Streptomyces venezuelae ATCC 10712: one gene and its partner. The protein of the gene in region 1 interacts with the protein of each later gene in a pairwise test. Links are inferred from orthologs where the notes say so. Each region holds a gene or a part of one and is shown in the gene's direction. Other genes may lie near its edges.

The links.
Region 2: the proteins of DEJ43_RS08090 (region 1) and DEJ43_RS02365 interact in binary tests that used the Escherichia coli proteins (3 or more experiments, as listed by UniProt). The link is inferred for Streptomyces venezuelae ATCC 10712 from one-to-one orthologs.

What each region holds. Positions count from the first base shown.
Region 1 is NZ_CP029197.1:1,827,444-1,837,973, forward strand. What follows is about bases 3,745-6,533. They hold DEJ43_RS08090 (PaaI family thioesterase), read left to right. Parts: upstream 3,745-4,798; coding sequence 4,799-5,269; downstream 5,270-6,533. Other genes in these bases: DEJ43_RS08085 (FdhF/YdeP family oxidoreductase), read left to right, coding at 3,745-4,723; DEJ43_RS08095 (branched-chain amino acid ABC transporter substrate-binding protein), read left to right, coding at 5,784-6,533. In the rest of the region: polA (DNA polymerase I), read right to left, coding at 1-2,306; more of DEJ43_RS08085, read left to right, coding at 2,441-3,744; more of DEJ43_RS08095, read left to right, coding at 6,534-7,016; DEJ43_RS08100 (branched-chain amino acid ABC transporter permease), read left to right, coding at 7,114-8,043; DEJ43_RS08105 (branched-chain amino acid ABC transporter permease), read left to right, coding at 8,040-9,878; DEJ43_RS08110 (ABC transporter ATP-binding protein), read left to right, coding at 9,882-10,530. UniProt on the Escherichia coli protein: Required for optimal enterobactin synthesis. Acts as a proofreading enzyme that prevents EntB misacylation by hydrolyzing the thioester bound existing between EntB and wrongly charged molecules.
Region 2 is NZ_CP029197.1:531,840-542,503, forward strand. The notes cover bases 5,180-8,102. They hold DEJ43_RS02365 (isochorismatase family protein), read left to right. Parts: upstream 5,180-6,277; coding sequence 6,278-6,928; downstream 6,929-8,102. Other genes in these bases: DEJ43_RS02355 (NAD(P)/FAD-dependent oxidoreductase), read left to right, coding at 5,180-5,569; DEJ43_RS02360 (flavin reductase family protein), read left to right, coding at 5,726-6,253; DEJ43_RS02370 (MFS transporter), read left to right, coding at 6,975-8,102. Also shown: DEJ43_RS02345 (type I polyketide synthase), read right to left, coding at 1-2,299; DEJ43_RS02350 (NAD(P)/FAD-dependent oxidoreductase), read left to right, coding at 2,570-3,847; more of DEJ43_RS02355, read left to right, coding at 3,884-5,179; more of DEJ43_RS02370, read left to right, coding at 8,103-8,495; DEJ43_RS02375 (helix-turn-helix transcriptional regulator), read left to right, coding at 8,682-10,664. UniProt on the Escherichia coli protein: Involved in the biosynthesis of the siderophore enterobactin (enterochelin), which is a macrocyclic trimeric lactone of N-(2,3-dihydroxybenzoyl)-serine.

The sequences.
Region 1 (10,530 bases):
AAGCGCTCGAAGTAGGTGTCCATCAGGCCGCGGGCCTCGCCCGGGTCGATGTTCAGCTGCTGGGAGAGCCCGAAGGCCGAGAGGCCGTAGGCCAGGCCGTACGACATGGCCTTGATCTTGCGGCGCATCTCGGCGTCGACGGCGGACCGCTCGACGCCGAAGACCTGGGAGGCGACGGTGGTGTGGAGGTCCTCACCGGAGGTGAAGGCCTCGATGAGGCCGGCGTCCTCGGAGAGGTGGGCCATGACGCGCAGCTCGATCTGGCTGTAGTCGGCGGTCATGAGGGCCTCGAAACCCTCGCCGACGACGAAGCCGTGCCGGATGGCCCGGCCCTCGTCCGTCCGTACCGGCACGTTCTGCAGGTTGGGGTCGGTGGAGGAGAGCCGGCCGGTGGCGGCGACGGTCTGGCTGAAAGTGGTGTGGATGCGACCGTCGGCGCCGATCGTCTTGATCAGGCCCTCGACGGTGGAGCGCAGCCGGGCCTGCTCGCGGTGGCGGAGCATGATCACGGGCAGCTCGTGCTCGGTCTGGGCGGCCAGCCAGGCGAGCGCGTCCGCGTCCGTCGTGTACCCGGTCTTGGTCTTCTTGGTCTTCGGCAGGTTCAGCTCGCCGAAGAAGACCTCCTGGAGCTGCTTGGGCGAGCCGAGGTTGAACTCGTGGCCGACGGAGGCGTGCGCCTCCTTCACGGCCTGCTGGACGGCCCCGGCGAACTGCTGCTCCATGGCCTCCAGGTGGTCGCGGTCGGCGGCGATGCCGTGCCGCTCCAGGCGGGCGAGGAGGGCGGAGGTGGGCAGCTCGACCTGGTGCAGGAGCTCGCGGGCGCCGACCTCGTCCAGCTTCTCCGCGAAGGCGTCGCCGAGGTCGAGGACGGCCCTCGCCTGGGTCATGAGGGCCTCGGCCTCGGCGGTGTCGTCGGCGCCGAAGGCGAGCTGGCCGTCGGCGGCGGCCGCGGGGGCGAGCTCGCGGTGGAGGTACTCGACGGAGAGCGCGTCGAGGGCGAAGGAGCGCCGGCCGGGCTTGACGAGGTAGGCGGCGAGGGCGGTGTCCATGGTGACGCCCGCGATGCTCCAGCCGTGCTCGGGGAAGACCCGCATCGCGCCCTTGGCGTTGTGCAGGACCTTCGGCCGGTCGGGGTCGGCGATCCACGCGGCCCAGGCCCGCTCGTCGGCCTCGTCGAGCGCGCTCGGTTCGAACCAGGCGGCGGCGCCTCCGGCGGCGGCGAGGGCGACCTCGCTCACGTTGCCCGTGCCGAGGGCCCAGCTGTCGACGGTGGCGACGCCGAGGGGCTCGGTGCCGTGCTCGGCGAGCCAGGGGGCGAGCTCGCCGGCGCCGAGGACGGTGCCGTCGATCTCGACGCCGGCCTGCGGGGCGGGGGCGGTGTCCTCGGCGGCGCCCGGGTCGACGGCGAGGAGCCGCTCGCGCAGCGAGGGGTTGCGGATCTCCAGGGTGTCGAGGACGAGGGCGACGGCCCCCCGGTCGTACGGCTCGCGGGCGAGGTCCGCGACGCCCTTCGGCAGCTCGACGTCCGTGACCATGGCGGTCAGGCGGCGGTTGAGCTTGACCGACTCCAGGTGGTCGCGGAAGTTCTGGCCGGCCTTGCCCTTGACCTCCTCGGCGCGCGCGACGAGCTCGTCGAAGGAGCCGAACTGGTTGATCCACTTGGCGGCGGTCTTCTCGCCGACGCCGGGGATGCCGGGGAGGTTGTCCGACGGGTCGCCGCGCAGGGCCGCGAAGTCGGGGTACTGCGAGGGCGTGAGGCCGTACTTCTCCTGGACCTTCTCCGGGGTGTAGTGGGTGACCTCGGAGACGCCCTTGGTCGGGTAGATCACGGTGGTGCGGTCGGAGACCAGCTGGAAGGAGTCCCGGTCGCCGGTGAAGATCCGGACGTCGAAGCCCTCGGCCTCGGCCTGGACGGTGAGGGTCGCGATGACGTCGTCGGCCTCGAAGCCGTCGACGGCGAAGCGCGGCACGTTCATCGCGTCCAGGAGCTCGCCGATCAGCTCGACCTGGCCCTTGAACTCGTCGGGGGTCTTCGAGCGGTTCGCCTTGTACTCCGGGAACTCCTCGGACCGCCAGGTCTTGCGGGACACGTCGAAGGCGACCGCGAAGTGCGTGGGCGCCTCGTCGCGCAGCGTGTTCGCCAGCATCGAGGCGAAGCCGTAGATCGCGTTCGTCGGCTGTCCGGTCGCGGTGGTGAAGTTCTCCGCGGGCAGCGCGAAGAACGCCCGGTACGCGAGCGAGTGCCCGTCCATGAGGAGCAGGCGGGGGCGGGTGTCTGCGGGGTTCTTCGATGCTGTCTCGGCCACATGACGATCCTGCCACGGACGACTGACAATCCCGTCCACCGTTCCCGTCCGCACCGGCGGGGTGCCGGGCTGTCGGTGCCGCGTGACAGGATCGGAGACGTACGCCACAGGTTCACCGCTCAAGGGAGAGCGCGATGGTCAGCAAGCCGCCGGTCGGCGACCCGGTCCAGGACGCACCGCAGGTCACGCCGCCGCAGCACGCCGCCGCCGGGCTGCCCGCCATCGGGCACACGCTGCGGATCGCCCAGGAGCAGATGGGGCTGCGGCGCACCGCGCGGACCCTGCTCAAGGTCAACCAGAAGGACGGCTTCGACTGCCCCGGCTGCGCCTGGCCCGAGGCGGACAAGCGGCACGTGGCGGAGTTCTGCGAGAACGGCGCGAAGGCGGTGGCCGAGGAGGCGACCCTGCGCCGGGTGACCCCCGAGTTCTTCGCCGCGCACCCGGTGGCGGACCTGGCGACGCGCAGCGGGTACTGGCTGGGCCAGCAGGGCCGGATCACGCAGCCGATGCTGCTGGCGGAGGACGGCGACCGGTACGAGCCGGTGAGCTGGGAGCGGGCCTTCGCGATCATCGCGGAGGAGCTCCGGGCGCTCGCCTCCCCCGACGAGGCGCTGTTCTACACCTCGGGGCGGACGAGCAACGAGGCGGCGTTCCTGCTTCAGCTCTTCGCCCGCGAGTTCGGCACGAACAACCTGCCGGACTGCTCCAACATGTGCCACGAATCCTCGGGCTCGGCCCTGACGGAGACCATCGGCATCGGCAAGGGCAGCGTCTCCCTGGAGGACCTGCACCGGGCGGACCTGATCATCGTCGCCGGGCAGAACCCGGGGACGAACCATCCGCGCATGCTCTCGGCCCTGGAGAAGGCCAAGGCGGGCGGCGCGCGGATCATCTCGGTCAATCCGCTGCCCGAGGCGGGCCTCGAGCGGTTCAAGAACCCGCAGACGCCGCAGGGCATGCTCCGGGGCGCCGCCCTGGGCGACCTCTTCCTTCAGATCAGGATCGGCGGCGACCAGGCCCTCTTCCGGCTCCTCAACAAGCTGGTCCTGGAGACGCCGGGCGCGGTCGACGAGGAGTTCGTCCGGGACCACACCCATGGGTACGAGGAGTTCGTGACGGCGGCCAAGGAGGCCGACTGGGACGAGACCCTGGCCGCGACCGGGCTCGGCCGTGCCGAGATCGAGCGGGCCCTGGAGATGGTGCTCGCCTCGGAGCGGACCGTCGTCTGCTGGGCGATGGGTCTCACCCAGCACAAGCACTCGGTGCCGACGATCCGTGAGGTCGTCAACTTCCTTCTCCTGCGCGGGAACATCGGCCGGCCGGGCGCGGGGGTGTGCCCGGTGCGCGGCCATTCGAACGTGCAGGGCGACCGCACGATGGGGATCTTCGAGCGTCCCGCGCCGGCCTTCCTCGACGCCCTGGACAAGGAGTTCGGGATCGTGTCGCCGCGCCACCACGGTTTCGACGTGGTCCGGTCGATCCAGGCGCTGCGCGACGGCGAGGCGAAGGTGTTCTTCGCGATGGGCGGGAACTTCGTGGGGGCGACGCCCGACACGGAGGTGACGGAGGCGGCGATGCGCCGGGCCCGGCTGACCGTCCACGTCTCGACGAAGCTGAACCGCTCGCACGCGGTGACGGGCACGCGCGCGCTGATCCTGCCGACGCTCGGCCGCACGGACAAGGACGTGCAGGCGAGCGGGAAGCAGTTCGTGACGGTCGAGGACTCGATGAGCCTGGTGCACGCCTCGCGGGGCAATCTGCCGCCGGCGAGCCCGCACCTGCTGTCGGAGCCGGCGATCGTGGCGCGGATGGCGCGGGCGGTCCTGGGCGACGGGTCGGCCACGCCCTGGGAGGAGTTCGAGGCGGACTACGCCGCGATCCGGGACCGCATCGCGCGTGTGGTGCCCGGCTTCCAGGACTTCAACGCCCGGCTGGCGGCGGACCCGGGCGGCTTCCGGCTGCCGCACGGTCCGCGGGACGAGCGCCGCTTCCCGACGGCGACGGGCAAGGCCAATTTCACGGCGGCGCCCGTGGAGTACCCGAAGGTGCCGGAGGGGCGGCTGCTGCTCCAGACCCTGCGCTCGCACGACCAGTACAACACCACGATCTACGGTCTCGACGACCGCTACCGGGGCATCAAGGGCGGCCGCAGGGTCGTCCTGGTCCATCCCCGGGACGCGGCGGCGGCCGGCTTCGAGGACGGGGCGTACGTGGATCTGGTGAGCGAGTGGACCGACGGCAGCGAGCGGCGGGCGCCCGGTTTCCGGCTGGTGCACTACCCGACGTCCCGGGGGTGCGCGGCGGCCTACTACCCGGAGACGAACGTCCTGGTGCCGCTGGAGTCGACGGCGGACGTCAGCAACACCCCCGCGAGCAAGTCCGTGATCGTCCGTCTGGAACAATCCCCCTCCGCCTAAGCGTTTGCTCAGGCAGCTCAGGAACACAGCAGTACGCAGCCACACCACGACGTACGCAGACGAACGGAGCCGGGCATGGGTGAGCAGCAGCACGTGAAGTTCCCGCAGGAGGTCATCGACGAGTACGCGGCGCTGGGCGTGGACCTCCCGGCCCTCTTCTCGGCCGGGCACCTGGGGAACCGGATGGGCGTCCAGATCCTGGAGGCCTCCGCCGAGCGGGTCGTCGGGGTCATGCCGGTGGAGGGCAACACCCAGCCGTACGGTCTGCTGCACGGCGGCGCGTCGGCGGTGCTGGCGGAGACGCTCGGCTCGGTCGGCTCGATGCTGCACGGCGGGGTGTCGAAGATCGCGGTGGGCGTCGACCTGAACTGCACGCACCACCGCGGGGTGCGCAGCGGCCTGGTGACGGGCGTGGCGACGCCGGTGCACCGCGGGCGGTCGACGGCCACGTACGAGATCGTGATCACCGACGAGCAGGACAAGCGGGTGTGCACGGCGCGGCTGACCTGTCTGCTGCGTGAGGTCGGCCCGAAGGACACCGTCTGACCAGCGCACGGGATCGGCGGAAGGGGGCGGCACCCACGGGGTGCCGCCCCCTTTCGCACACCGGCCGCCGTCACGCTGTGTCACATACACAAGGGGGTTGCGGAGCCGAACCGGAGGGGCCGGTTCGTCCGCTCAGCTTTCCGCCGCTGTCCGATATCCGGAGAGTCCGCTGAGCGGACCGTCAGTACCAAGAATCGCTCAAGCCCCTTAGCGGAACTGGGCGTTCTCACTATGTGAACACCGCGTTACGGCCCCCTATGCCCCGGTTTTCCCACCCGACGCGCACACTCTTTCCCCGTCGGCATAACAAGACAGTCACATCCTGTCCTCGCCGCTCCCCGACCCTCCCCACCTGCGCTTAGAGTCACCGCCAGTCACCGCGCCGCCGGGCGCGTCCTACTGCACGGCCCTGTACCAACCCAGTACGGCCCGGCGTCCACAACGGCACCCCTCGCTCCGCAGCTTCACGGCACCGCCTCATCCGAGGGGGCCGCGCCAGGGAAAGGACCCCTTCGTGCGAAACCGTTCGTTGCTCATACTCACCACCGCGGTCACCACGGGAGCGCTCACGCTCACCGCCTGTGGTTCGCGCGACGACAAGGGCGGCGCCGAGAACGGCGACAGCGGCAACGTCACCGTCACCATCGGTCTCGACGCGCCCCTCACGGGTGAGCTGTCCGCCCTCGGCCTCGGCATCAAGAACTCCGCCGACCTCGCGGTCAAGACGGCCAACAAGAAGTCCTACGTCAAGGGCGTCACCTTCAAGCTGGAGTCCCTGGACGACCAGGCGCAGCCCTCCTCGGGCCAGCAGAACGCCACCAAGTTCGTCGCCGACAAGACCGTCCTCGGCGTCGTCGGCCCGCTGAACTCCGGCGTCGCCGAGTCCATGCAGAAGGTCTTCGACGACGCGAAGCTGGTCCAGGTCTCCCCGGCCAACACCAACCCGTCGCTCAGCCAGGGCATCAACTGGAGCACCGGCGAGAAGAAGCGCGGCTACAAGTCGTACTTCCGCACCGCCACCACCGACGCCATCCAGGGCCCGTTCGCCGCCCAGTACGTCTTCAAGGAAGCCAAGAAGACCAAGGCGTTCATCATCGACGACAAGAAGACCTACGGCGCCGGCCTCGCGGGCACCTTCAAGGGCGAGTTCGAGAAGCTGGGCGGCAAGGTCGTCGGCACCCAGCACATCAACCCCGACACCAAGGACTTCAGCGCCGTCGCCACCCAGGTCAAGAGCTCCGGCGCCGACGTCGTCTACTACGGCGGCGAGTACCCGGCCGGCGGCCCGCTCGCCAAGCAGATCAAGGCGGCAGGCGCCAAGGTCACCGTCGTCGGCGGCGACGCGATCTTCAGCCCCGAGTACGTCAAGCTCGCCAGCCCGGCCGCGGCCGACGGCGACATCGCCACCTCCGTCGGCGCGCCCATCGAGTCCCTCCCCTCCGCCAAGGACTTCCTGGCCAACTACAAGGCCGAGAACTACAAGGAGGCCTACGAGGCCTACGGCGGCTACGCCTACGACTCGACCTGGGCGATCATCGAGGCCGTCAAGAAGGCCACCGAGGGCAACGGCGGCAAGGTCCCCGAGCGCGCCAAGGTCGTCGAGGCCATGCAGAGCGTCTCCTTCGAGGGCGTGACCGGCTCGGTCGCCTTCGACGAGTTCGGCGACACCACCAACAAGCAGCTGACCGTCTACAAGGTCGAGGGCGGCGCCTTCAAGCCGGTCAAGTCCGGCACCTTCGGCGGCTGACCAACCCCACCACTCAGCACCACCTTCACCGCGCGGGGGGCCGCACCTGGCTCCCCGCGCGGTGTCACATCCGTCGAAAGTCTCGGAGGACAATGCGGTGAACGAACTGCCGCAGCAGCTGGTCAACGGCCTGCTACTGGGATCCATGTACGGGCTCGTCGCCGTCGGCTACACGATGGTCTACGGCATCGTCCAGCTCATCAACTTCGCCCATGGCGAGATCTTCATGACCGGCGGCTTCGGGGCCCTCACGGTCTGGCTCATCCTGCCCGGCGGCACCACCATGTGGGTGGCACTGCCCCTCATGATCGTCGGTGCCGTACTCGTCGCCACGACCATAGCCGTCGGAGCGGAACGGCTCGCGTACCGCCCGCTCCGCGGAGGCCCACGCCTCGCCCCGCTCATCACCGCCATCGGCCTCTCGCTCGCCCTCCAGCAGGCCGTCTGGGCCTTCTACCCGGAGGCGAAGTCCGCCCGGACCTTCCCCCAGATCCCCGGCGGCCCCATCGAACTCGGCCCCGTCACCATCCAGACCGGCGACGTCTTCCTCCTGATCGCCGCCCCGATCTGCATGGCCTTCCTCGCCTTCTTCGTCATGCGCACCCGCACCGGCCGCGGCATGCAGGCCACCGCGCAGGACCCGGACACCGCGAAGCTGATGGGCGTCAACACCGACCGGATCATCGTGATCGCCTTCGCCCTCGGCGCCGCCATGGCCGCCGTCGGCGCCGTCGCCTACGGCCTCAAGTACGGCGTCGTCGACTACAAGATGGGCTTCCTCCTCGGACTCAAGGCCTTCACCGCCGCCGTCCTCGGCGGCATCGGCAACATCTACGGCGCCATGATCGGCGGAGTCGTCCTCGGTGTCGCCGAGACCATGGCGACGGCGTACGTCAGCCACATCCCCGGTATGGAACAGCTCGGCGGCCAGTCCTGGGCCGACGTCTGGGCCTTCGTACTCCTCATCGTCGTACTCCTCGCCCGGCCCCAAGGCCTCCTCGGCGAGCGCGTCGCGGACAGGGCGTGAGCACCATGACCACCATCTCCGAGAACCCCAAGGCGGCAGCGGCCACCGAGCCCGCCACGGCGACCGGCCTCATCGGCTTCCTGCCCGTCGGCATCGCCCGCGCCCTCGCCCTCGGCGGCGGCGTCCTCACCGTCGCCAGCACCTTCCTCGCCTGGACCTGGACCCCCCGCTTCCCCGGCGACCTCACGTTCTACGGCTCCCCCGGCGGCCTCCAGCTGCAAGTCCTCGTCCTGGGCCTGCTCACCACCCTCTTCGCCCTCTCCTCCTACGGCGTCAAGGGCACCCGCTGGCTCACCCCCGCCGGACCCGACGCGGCCCTCAAACTCGCCGCGCTCGCCTCCTTCGCCACCGCCTGGTTCACCGTCGGCGCGATCAGCGTCGACCTCGGCGGCCCGGTCAACCTCGAGCCCGGCGGCGCCGTCGTCGCCCTCGCCACCCTGCTCGCCCTCCTCGGCGCCCTCGCCCTCCCCTTCGAGCGGCCCAAGCTGCTGCCCGTGGACCCGGAGGACACCGGCTGGGACCAGTTCAAGCACCGCTCCGCCAACAACTGGGCCACCTTCAAGGCCGCCTTCGCGACCGGCCCCGTACGCCGCCTGCCCGCGATGCACTCCTCCGTCGAGATCCTCATCATCACGGCCGTCCTCGCCGTGGCGCTCGGAGTCTTCACCTACGGCATCGGCACCGAGTACGACGAGCTGTTCCTCGGCTTCCTGATCACGGCCGGCTTCGGCTTCGCCGCCGTCAACAAGTCGGGCCTCATGCAGCAGGCCACCCAGCTCACCAAGAAGCACCAGAACCTCTCCATCGCCGGTGCCTTCACCGCCGCGGCGCTCTTCCCCTTCACCCAGACCGACGACCAGTACGCGACCCTCGGCGTCTACATCCTGATCTTCGCCACGGTCGCCCTCGGCCTCAACATCGTCGTCGGCCTCGCCGGACTCCTCGACCTCGGATACGTCGCCTTCCTCGGCGTCGGCGCCTACGCGGCCGCCCTCGTCTCCGGCGCCCCGAGCTCCCCCTTCGGCGTGCACCTCCCCTTCTGGGCCGCCATCCTGGTCGGCGCCGGAGCCTCCCTGGTCTTCGGCGTCCTCATCGGCGCCCCCACCCTGCGGCTGCGCGGCGACTACCTCGCCATCGTGACCCTCGGATTCGGAGAGATCTTCCGCATCGCCGTCATGAACACCGACGGCACCTCCGGCCCCGACGTCACCAACGGCTCCAACGGCATCGCGTCCATCCCGAACCTCAGCATCTTCGGGTTCGACTTCGGCGCCGAACACACGATCGCCGGCTTCACCATCGGCCGCTTCGCCAACTACTTCTTCCTGATGCTGCTGATCATGGCGGTCGTCGTGCTGGTCTTCCGGCGCAGCGGCGACTCCCGCATCGGCCGCGCCTGGGTCGCCATCCGCGAGGACGAGACCGCCGCCCTCGCCATGGGCATCAACGGCTTCCGGGTCAAGCTCATCGCCTTCGCACTCGGCGCCTCGCTCGCCGGCCTCGCCGGCACCGTGCAGGCACACGTCACCTACACGGTGACCCCCGAGCAGTACCTCTTCGCCGGACCCATCCCGCCCAACTCCGCCTTCCTGCTCGCGGCCGTCGTCCTCGGCGGCATGGGCACGATGAGCGGCCCGCTGGTCGGCGCCTCCCTGCTCTTCCTCATCCCGAACAAGCTCCAGTTCATGGGCGAGTACCAGCTCCTCGCCTTCGGCGTCGCGCTGATCCTCCTCATGCGCTTCCGCCCGGAAGGCATGATCGCCAACCGGCGCAACCAGCTGGAGTTCCACGAGAAGGACGAGACGCCCGCCACGCTCGCCAAGGCAGGTGCCTGAACCATGACGACCACCACCACGAAGACCACGGACTCCACGGAGCCCGTCGCCCGCGAGACCGTGCTCGACGCCCGCGGCGTCACCATGCGCTTCGGCGGCCTCACCGCCGTGCGCGACGTCGACCTCACCGTGAACAGCGGCGAGATCGTCGGCCTGATCGGCCCCAACGGCGCCGGCAAGACCACCTTCTTCAACTGCCTCACCGGCCTCTACGTCCCCACCGAGGGTGAAGTCCGGTACAAGGGCAAGGTCCTGCCCCCCACGTCCTTCAAGGTCACCGACGCCGGCATCGCCCGCACCTTCCAGAACATCCGTCTCTTCCACAACATGACGGTCCTGGAAAACGTCCTCGTCGGCCGCCACACCCGGATGAAGCAGGGCCTCTGGTCCGCACTGCTCCGCCTCCCCGGCTTCAAGAAGGCCGAGGCCGAGGCCACCGAGCGGGCCATGGAGCTCCTCCGCTTCATCGGCCTGGAGGACAAGGCACAGCACCTCGCCAAGAACCTCCCGTACGGCGAACAGCGCAAGCTCGAGATCGCCCGCGCCCTCGCGAGCGACCCCGGCCTCATCCTGCTCGACGAACCCACCGCCGGCATGAACCCCCAGGAGACCCGGGCCGCCGAAGAACTCATCTTCGCCATCCGGGACATGG
Region 2 (10,664 bases), 1.3 Mb from region 1 along the record:
GCGCCGCCCCGGACCGTAAGGCGAACTCGGTCTCGCCGGCGGGCGCCGACAGGACCGCCAGCCAGGCCTCGACGTCCGGGCTCGGTACGTCCGAGCCGGGGGCGTCCCCGGTGTCGGCGTCCCGGGCCGCCGCGCCCGCGAAGGCGCCGTCGGCTTCGGCTTCGGCTTCGGCTTCGGCTTCGGCTTCGGCGAGGCCACCGGTCGGCCGGGGGTCCTCCGGGCCCAGGTCGACCAGGACCGTGCCGTCCCCGCCCCGGGCCAGGAGCCGGGCGCGTACGGCCGAGGCCGTCGGGTCCGGTGTGTCGTCCGGGCCGGTGGACACACCGGAGCGGGTGAGGAGGAGGGTCCGGGCCGCGGGCGGGCCTTCCGCCGTCCGGAGGGGCGACTCGGCGGCGGCCTCGGCCGGCGCGTCCGGGTCCGGAGCGGGGGCCGTCAGCAGGTGTCCGTCGAAGGGCCCGGCGGCGCGGGCCGCCGCCGGGTCCGGGAAGGTCTCGGCGACGCCGCCCCTTCGGCGTACGGCTTCGGCGAACGCCGGTACCTCCGCGCCGATCACGGCCCACCGTGCGGCGCCCGCCGGTTCCGCCGCCGCGTCGGGAGCCGGGCACTGGACCCAGGTCGTACGCCACAGCCGCTCGTGGTGGCCGGTGCCGAGGGCCCGGAGGCGGGCCGGGAGGCCCGGCAGCGCCCGGCGGGTGACCTTGCCCGAGCCCGTGACCGGGAGGGCGGCGATCTCGTACAGCTCCGCCGGGACCTTGAAGTAGCTGAGCCGTTCCCGGCACGCCGCCAGCGCCTCTGCGGGCGACCAGCCGCCGGCCGCGGGGACCACGTACGCCACGGGGACCTCGCCGAGGGCCTCGTCCGGGCGGCCGGTGACCGCCGCGTCGGCGATGCCGGGCACCGTCCGCAGGACGTCCTCGATCTCGCCGGGCTGGATGTTCTCCCCTGCCCTGATGACGAGTTCCTTGACGCGGCCGGTGATCGTCAGACGCCCCGCGGCGTCGCGCCGCGCCAGGTCCCCGGTGCGGTACCAGCCGTCGCGGAGCGCGGCGGCCGTCTCCTCGGGCCGGTCGTGGTACCGGAGCAGCAGACCCGGGCTCCTGACGAGGACCTCCCCCTCGTCACCGGTCCGCGCGTCGCGGCCGGTGCGGGGGTCGACCAGGCGCAGTTCGCTGCCGGGCACGGCGGTCCCGACGGTGCCCGGGGGGCGCTCGGAGTCGGGGCGGCTCAGGGTGATCGCCCCGCAGGTCTCGGTGGCGCCGTAGCTGTTCACGAGCGGCGCGCCGAGCACGCGCTCGACGGCGGAGGCGAGCTCCGGGCCGGTCGCCGCGCCGGTGACCACGCAGAGGCGCGGTTTCGGGACGCTGCCGCCGGCCTCCTCCACGGCCTCGACCGCGGCCACCAGACGCAGGTACATCGACGGGACGCCGAGCAGCATCGTGCACGGCTCGGCCCGCAGGGCGTCGAGGACGTCGCGGGCGCCGAAGCCGGGGAGGATGCGTGCGGTGGCGCCGCTGACGGTCACGCCGAGGACGCAGAGGATGTGCGCGAGGCTGTGGAACAGCGGCAGTGGCCACAGCAGCCGGTCGTCGGGTCCGAGGCCGAGGACGCCCTGGTAGGAGGAGCGCACCGACCAGAGGCAGGCGCGCTGGTGGGAGACGACGCCCTTGGCGGCGCCGGTGGTGCCGGAGGTGTAGAGGATCCAGGCGGGTTCGTCGAGCCCGAGGTCGTCCCGGGGGGCCTGCGCCGGCTCGCTCCCGGCGAGCTCCTCGAAGGAGAGCGGCCCGTCGGGGCCGGGTGCCCCGTCCGGGGCGGACGTCCCGTCCAGGGCGGGCGCGCCCTCGGAGGCGGGCGCTTCGGGCCCGGGACCGTGCGGGCCGCCGCCGGGGCCGTACCCCCGTGCGAGCACCACCCGGATGCCCTCGCGGGTGGCCCGCAGCCGCTCGACCTGGTCGAGGTGCGGGCCGTCCGTGATGACGAACCGGGCGCCGCTGTCGTCGAGTTGGTGCGCGAGTTCGGCGTCCGACGACTGGGGGTTGACCGGTACGCCCACGGCGGCGGCGCGCGTGACGGCGAGGTAGCTCTCGACCGTCGTGACGCTGTTGCCGAGGAGGATCGCGACCCGGTCGCCGCGCCGGAGTCCGTGCCCGGCGAGATGGCCGGCCAGCCGCCCCGTACGCTCGGCGAGCCGTGCGTAGGTGACGTGGCGCTCCTCGTCGGCGAAGGCGACCTTGTCCGGACGGTCGAGCGCATGGGCCCGCAATACCGCTGATAGGGGCCGGATGTCATCGACTTGCGTCACTCGTACGCTCCTGCCTGCTCGAGCTCGCCCGCCGGCCTGCCGTGGCCGGCGAGCACACCTGGCGTAACGCTAGAAAGCGCAGGTCGGCGAGTACAACCCCTAATTATTCCCCCGATTCAGCGGCTGTTCCGGATTCCCCAAGGAGTCGTCCAGAGGCCGTGCAGAAGGCGTTCAGCCCGTCTCGTCGAACCTGACTGGGTCCAGCCAACACAGTGCCGTGGATGCCCGCTCCGGCGGGTCTCGGCACGTTTCGGATCGGGAAGGTCGAGCATGCCGTCCACTCTCACCGGCATACCCACTGAATTCGACGTCATCGTCATCGGTGGTGGCCCGGCCGGTGCCACCACCGCCGGGCTTCTCGCCAAGCGCGGTCACCAGGTGCTGATTCTCGACCGCGAGCGTTTTCCGCGCTATCACGTCGGCGAATCGCTGATTCCGGTCGTGATGGCCCCCATGGCGGAAATGGGGCTGACCGAGCGGATGGAACAGCGCGGATTCGAGCGCAAATACGGCGGCACGTTCGTCTGGGGAAGCGAGCAGGCGGCCTGGGACTTCTCCTTCGTCGACGGCGGCGACTACCCGTTCGCGTACCACACCCGGCGGGCCGACCTGGACGCGATGATCCTGGACCGGGCGCGGGAGCTGGGCGCGTTCGTCGTCGAGGACGCCACGGTCAAGGAGCCCGTCGAGGAGGACGGCCGGGTCACCGGCGTGCGCTTCGCGGTGCGCGGCGGCAAGGAGACGTACGAGGTCAAGGCCGCCATGGTGGTGGACGCCTCCGGCCAGGCGCGGGTCCTCACCCGCCGGTACTCCGAAATCCACTGGCACGACAAGCTCCGCAACGTCGCCGTGTGGACGTACTTCGACAACTGCGAGCGGCTGCCCGGCGACCAGTACACCAACATCCTCATCGAGGGCATCGAGAACGGCTGGTTCTGGGGCATCCCGCTCGACAAGGGCACGGTCAGCGTCGGTTTCGTGACGCCGAGCTCGGTCGCCGGCGAGAGCGACCAGAACCTCGAACAGCTCTTCCGCGACGAGGTCGAGAAGACGACCAAGCTGAAGCACATGCTGCGGGACGCGCGCCAGTCGGCCGGCTTCCGCAGCGCCCGGGACTGGTCGTACACCAACCAGACGGTGTTCGGGCCGGGTTGGGCCGCCGTCGGTGACGCGGCCGCGTTCGTCGACCCGCTGATCTCGACCGGGGTCGCCCTCGCGACGACCGCGGGCTCCATCCTGTCCCGGGTGATCGACAAGGTCCTCCAGTACCCGGAGATCGAGGAGGTGGCGCTCAAGCGGTACGCCACCGCCTACCTGAGCTTCTTCAACGAGGTCCGGTCCTTCGTGGAGCGCTTCTACGACCGGTCGTTGAAGAAGGAGGACTACCACAAGCTGGCGCAGTCGATCATCGACCCGGAGGAGAAGAACACCCCGGCGAACGACTTCGTCACCCTCCTCGCCGGCCTGCGCGGCAAGCACCTCGCCCTGAACATCACCGTCGACGACCTCGTACCGGAGCCCGAGTTCTCCGCCACCACCGAGAACTGAGCCGACCGGCCGAACGTCCAAGGGAAGGAAAAACTGGTGCCAGGCAAGAACTCCGCCCCCGCGGCGGCAGACCGGTACGACGTGGCGATCCTCGGCAGCGGCATGGCCGGCGGCATGCTGGGCGCGGTGCTCGCCCGCAACGGGGTGCGGACCCTGATCCTCGACGCGGGCACCCACCCGCGCTTCGCCGTGGGCGAGTCGACCATCCCGTACACCTCGGGGCTGGCCCGGCTGATCGCCAAGCGGTACGACGTGCCCGAGCTGAAGGCGCTGTCGAACTACAAGGGGACCATCGAGGAGATCTCCCCCAACTGCGGCCAGAAGCAGAACTTCGGCTTCGTCTACCACCGCGAGGGGCAGCCGCAGAACCCGCGGGAGATCAACCAACTGGTGGTTCCGCTCGACCTGCGCACCGAGACCCATCTGTTCCGGCAGGACGTCGACGCGCACCTGTTCCACGTGGCGGTCAGGTACGGCGCCGACGCTCGGCTCGCGACCCGGGTCACCGACATCGAGATCGACCCGGACGAGGGCGCGGTGCTGCGCACCGAGCACGGCGAGGAGTTCCGGGCCTCCTACGTGGTCGACGGCAGCGGGTTCCGCTCGCCGCTGGCGGAGAAGTTCGAGCTGCGCGAGACGCCCACGCGGGCCAGGACCCACTCGCGCTGCCTGTTCACCCACATGATCGGGGTGAAGCCCTTCGACGACTCGCCGACCGCGCGGGAGCACGACCAGCCGAGTCCGTGGCACCACGGCACGCTGCACCACGTCTTCGACGGCGGCTGGCTCTGGGTGATCCCCTTCGACAACCACGACGCGGCCCGCAACCCGCTGTGCAGCGTGGGCCTCACGCTGGACCCGCGGAAGTACCCGAAGGGCGAGCTGCCGCCGGAGCGGGAGTTCGAGGACTTCCTCGCCCGGTTCCCGGAGATCGCCTGGCAGTTCGAGGGCGCGAAGGCGGTCCGTCCGTGGGTCTCCACCGGCCGGCTCCAGTACTCGGCCGGGACGGTCGTCGGCGACCGGTACTGCCTGACCTCGCACGCCGCCGGATTCATCGACGCGCTGTACTCGCGCGGCCTCGCCAACACCCTGGAGCTCGTCAACGCCCTGGGCTGGCGGCTCATCGCGGCCTCCCGGGACGGCGACTGGTCGAAGGAGCGGTTCGCCCACGTGGAGGCCCTGCAGCAGGGTCTGTTCGACTTCCACGACGACCTGGTCTACAGCTCGTTCGTCGGCTTCGGGCACTACGAGCTGTGGAACGCCGTCAACCGGACGTGGATGCTCGGCACGATGAGCGGCAACATGATGGTCGAGGACGCCTACTACCGGTACAGCGAGACCGGTGACCCGGACGTCTTCCTGGAGACCGAGCGCTCGGGCAACCCGGGATCGCCCCTCCCGATCAGCGAGAGCTTCGTCCGGATGGGCACGCTGACCCGGGAGCTGTGCGAGGCCGTCGAGGCGGGCGACGTCGATCCGGCGGACGCCGCGGCGCGCATCCACGAGTACATCCAGAAGGAAGTGGACTTCATCGCGCACGCCGACAAGTTCGGGCTGCCGGAGAACCGCTGCTTCAACATGACGCGGGAGCGGATGGAGGCGGCCGAGGAGTGGTCGCGCACCCAGGCCCCGCCGGAGATCGGCGAGCGCATGCTGAACGCCGCCCGGGGCATGGCGCTCGCCAAGGAGGCCGAGTCCGGGAGCGGTGGCGGGGGGTACTGACCCGGGTCCTGCGGCCACGGCACGGCGCCACACGCCGTGCCGTGCCGAGGGCTGTGCCGCGGGCCGTCCGGCCCCTTCACATCGATTTCCGACCGTTCCCCACCGTTCCCGACCGTTCCCAGTCCGCGTCCCCGTGACCGAGGCGAGTGAGGACCCATGTCGCACCAGCGGTACGAAGCCGATCTGCGCCGTCTGATGGCGGGATTCCCCACGGGCGTCTCGGTCGTGACGGCGATCTCCCCCGACGGGGTCCCCTGGGGGATGACCTGCACCTCGCTGTGCAGCGTCGCCCTCGATCCGCCGACCCTGCTCGTCTGTCTGCGCGCCGGCAGCCCCACCCTGGGCGCGGTGCTGGACAGCGGGTCGTTCTCGGTGAACCTGCTGCACCAACACGCGCGCGCCACCGCCGAGTTGTTCGGCTCGGGTGCCGTGGACCGGTTCGACCGCTCGGCGTGGGTCGCGGCGACGGACGGCGGCGCCCATCTGGTCGAGGCGGCGCACACGATCGCCGACTGCACGGTCACGGCCGAACAGCCCGTCGGGGACCACGTGGTGGTGATGGCGCGGGTCACCCTGGTCACCGCGCTGAGCCGGCCGTGGCCGCTGCTGTACGGCATGCGCCGGTACGGATCGTGGGCGGAGGACGCGGAGAACGGCTTCCTGTCGTACGACTTCATCTCCTGACGGCGGCGGAGGGAACGGCGGACCATGGTCGTCACCGTGATCGATCCCTACCCGATGCCGGACCCGGACCCGCTCTCCGCGAACCGGGTCGACTGGCGCCCGGATCCCGGGCGTTCGGCCCTGCTGGTGCTGAACATGCAGGGCTTCTTCCTACGGCCGTACGTCCGCGGCGCCTCGCCGCTGACCCCGCTGCTCGCCAACTGCGCCGCCCTCCTGGCGACCTGTCGCGGGCTGCGGATGCCGGTCGTGCACACCGTGCAGCCCGGCACCCAGGCGCCGGGCGAGCGCGGCCTCCTCACGGACTTCTGGGGGAAGGGCCTCGACGACGTCCTGGAGGACGCGGCGATCGTGGACGAGCTGGCCCCGGACGCGAGCGGCTGTGTGCTGTCCGCCTGGCGCTACAGCGCCTTCTTCGGTTCGGGTCTCGAACGGCGGCTGCGGTCCGAGGGCCGTGACCAGCTGCTGATCTGCGGGGTGTACGCCCATCTCGGCGGCGTCACGACCGCGCTCGACGCGTTCAGCCACAACCTGGAGGTGTTCCTCGCGGCCGACGCGGTCGCGGACTTCAGCGAGCGCGAGCACCGGGCGGCGCTCGCCTGGGCGGCGAGCTGCTGCGCGGTGGTGAAGCCGACCGGGGAGCTCACGGCGGAGCTGCTCGGACAGGGGTTCCGGTAGGGGGATGCCGCTCGACAAGCCCATTCCGCGTGGCTACTATTTTTACATGTACAAAAACTCGGCACGAGAGGAACGGGCCGTAAGCCCCGGGGGCATCCTGGCCACGGTCTCCGTCGCCCAGCTGATGGTCTCGCTCGACGTCTCGGTGGTGAACGTCGCTCTGCCGTCGATGCGGACGGCGCTCGGCTTCGACGAGTCGGGACTGTCCTGGGTGGTCAACGCCTACACACTCACCTTCGGCGGACTGCTGCTCCTGGGCGGACGGGCCGCCGACCGATTCGGCCGCAGGCCACTGCTGCTGCTCGGCCTCGCGCTCTTCGGCATCACCTCGCTCCTGGGCGGTCTCGCCCAGGACCCGGGCCAGCTGATCGCCGCGCGCGCCGCGCAGGGCGTCGGGGCGGCGCTCATCGCCCCGGCCGCGCTCGCGGTCCTGACCACGAGCTTCCCCGCGGGACCACAGCGGGGCAAGGCCCTCGGCGTGTACAGCGCCGTCACGGCCGGCGGCGCGGCCGTCGGCGTCGTGGTGGGCGGGCTGCTCACCGAGTACATCAACTGGCGCTGGGTCATGCTGGTGAACGTCCCGATGGCACTCGTCGGCGCCTGGCTCGCGACCCGGCACGTCCCGGCGGCCGGCGCGGGCGACACGGCCCGGCGGCTCGACGTGGTCGGCGCCGTCCTGGCCACGCTGGGCACGTCGCTGCTGGTCTTCGCACTGGTCAGGACCGACACCGAGCCGTGGGGCTCGACGACCACGATCGGCAGCCTGATCGTGGCGGCGGTCCTGCTGACCGGGTTCTTCGTCTACGAGGGCACCTACGCCAAGGAACCCCTGCTCCGGCTGGGTGTGCTCACCAACCGGTCGGTCTCCGCCTCGAACCTCTACATGATGATGGTCTCCATCAACATCTTCACCTCCTTCTACTTCGTCTCGCTCTACCTCCAGCAGGTCCTCGGGATGGGCGCGCTGAGCGCCGGTCTCGCCTTCCTGCCCTTCTGCCTGGGCCTCGTCGTGGGCTCGCTGTACGCCGTCAAGCTGCTCGCCCGGTTCCCGGCCCGGCAGCTGCTGATCGTCGGCGGCGTCATCGGCGCGATCGGGATGTTCTGGTTCAGCCGGATCAGGCCCGACGGCACCTTCCTGGTCGACATCCTGGGGCCGTCCCTCGTGACCAGCTTCGGCATCGGACCGCTGCTCGTCCCGATCGCCAACGCGGCGACCGCGGGGGTCGCCCCGAACGAGGCCGGGATGGCGTCGGGCCTGCTCAACAGCGCCCGCCAGCTCGGCGGCAGCATCGGCCTCGCCTCGATGAGCGCGGTCGCGGCCGCCGCCACGGCGGGTGCCGCCGCGTCGGACTCTGTGCGCGAGCGGCTCACCTCCGGGTACGGCATGGTGTTCGCCGCCAACAGCGCGCTGCTCGTCTTCGCTGTCCTCGTCGCCGTGTTCCTCCTCCCCCGCCGGAGCCCCGGCCCCGTGCCCGGCCCGGCGCCCCGTCCGGGCGGCGGGGCGGGCGCCCGCTCCGACGTACGGGCCGGGGAGGCGGCTCCCGCGGACCGGGGCGGCCGCGGCTGAGCCACCCCACCATCCGACCGGCCGTGCGGGCTCTCCCCCGCGCGGCCGGTCCGTCGTGTGCGCGCCCGTGCGCGCCGCCGCGCTGGCCCGGACCCTCCAGGTCAGGGCCCCCGAGAGAACGTCCAGCACTCCTTCAGACGGCCGCGCGCAGACTGAACCCGTCGCGGCGCGAGGAGGTGCACACGGATGGTGCTGGTCGAGCGGGAGCGTCACCTCACGCAGCTGTCAGCCCTGTTGGAGAGGTGTCTGGACGGGGCGGGAAGCGTCGTCGTGCTCCGGGGCCCGGTGGCGGTCGGCAGGACGGAGCTGCTGCACACCTTCGCGGAGCGGGTCGCGGGCCCCCGGGTGCGTTTCCTGGGCGCCGCGGCCTCGCCGGAGGAGCGGCAGCTGCCCTTCGGCCTCCTCAGCCAGCTCCTGCACGGCGCCGGCGCCGCGTACGCGGAGCGGGCCGAGGCGCTGATCGGCCGCCCCGGCCGGCCGGAGGGCGAGGCCGGTCCGCAGGTCCTGGAAGGGGTCGCCCGGATCCTCCTCGACATGAGCGCCGAGGATCCGCTGCTGCTCGGCGTCGACGACGTGTCGCACGCGGACACCGACTCGCTGCGCTGTCTGCTCTTCCTCGCCCGGCGGCTGCGCCGCGCCCGGGTGATGCTCGTCCTCAGCGACCAGGACGGCTCCGGCTCCCGGCACGCCGACGTCCGCGGCGAGCTGTCGCGGCTGCCGTACTGCACGCAGATCCGGCTCGACCCGCTGTCCTGCGACGGGGTCGCGGCCCTGCTCGCGCACGACCTCGACGCCCATGTGGCGCACAGTCTCGCCGCGGGCGCCTTCGCCGTCACGGGAGGCAACCCGCTGCTCGTACGGGCGCTCGCCGAGGACTGGGAGGCACACGCCCGGGCGGCGGGAGCGGAGCCGCCCACGGCCCTCGTGGTCGGTGACCGGTTCGCCGAGCGGGCCGTGAGCTGCCTCCACCGGTTCGGTCCCGACGCGCTCGCCGTGGCCCGGGCGGTCGCGGTCATCGGGGAGGCGCCGGACGCGGACCTGGTCGCCCGGCTCACCGGCCTCGGCGCGATCGAGACCCGCGCCCTCCTCGAACTCCTCGGCACCTCGGGGCTGTTGCGGGAGGGCCGCTACCGGCATCCGGTGGCCCAGGCCGCCGTCCTCAGGGACTTCGGCGCGGCCGGGCGCGTCGCCTGGCACCGGAGCGCCGCCGCCCTGCTGCACGCCGACGGCGGCCCGCCCGTCTCGGTCGCCCTCCAGCTCATCGCCGCCGGGGACACCGACGAGCCCTGGGCACCCGCCGTGCTCCAGGAGTCCGCCGCCCGCGCGACCGCCGGCGGTCAGGTCGACTTCGCCGTCGACTGCCTGGAGCTCGCCCACACCCTCGCCGACGACGAGCAGCAGCGGGCCGTGAGCCGGGCGGTGCTCGCCGAGGCCGAGTGGCGCCTCGACCCCGCCCGCGTCGTACGCCACCTCGGGCAGCTCACGGACGCCCTGCACCGGGGCCACCTGACGGACCGCCAGTCCCTCTCCGTGCTCGAACACCTGCTGTGGCACGGGCGGGTGGACGAGGCGGCCACCGCCCTCGACCGGCTCGCCAGGACGGAATCCGGGCCGGACGCGGCGGAGCTCGGAGCCGTGCGCGCCTGCCTCGAGCTCTGCTACCCGGCGCAGCGGCACCACCGCACCACCCGGTCCCCGGCCCCCGTCCGCACGCCCCCGCCGGGCTCCGCGCCCTCCCTGGTGGCCACGGTGCTCGCGGCGGTGCGGGGCGAAGGGGCGGTGTCCGGCGACCACCTCTGGCAGGGTCTGCGCACCGACGAGCCGCTGACCCGGATCGCCCTGGGGCTGCTGGCCCTGGCCAGGCCCGAGCGGCTGGCCACGGTGGCGCCGTGGTGCCTGCCGGTCCTCGCGGACGCGGCGGGTCACGAAGGACCCGACTGGCGCGGACTGGTCACCGCGGCACGCGCCGACGCGGCGCTGCTGAGGGGCGAGCTGCCGGCCGCCGGCACGTTCGCCGCCGAGGCCCTGGCCGAGTCGTCGGCGGCGAGCTGGGGCGTCCTGGCCGGAGCGCCGCTGGCCTGTCTGCTCGTCACGGCCGTGGAGACGGGGCGGCTGGAGGAGGCCGCCGCGCAGCTGAACGTCCCACTGCCGGCCGCGCTGATGGAGACG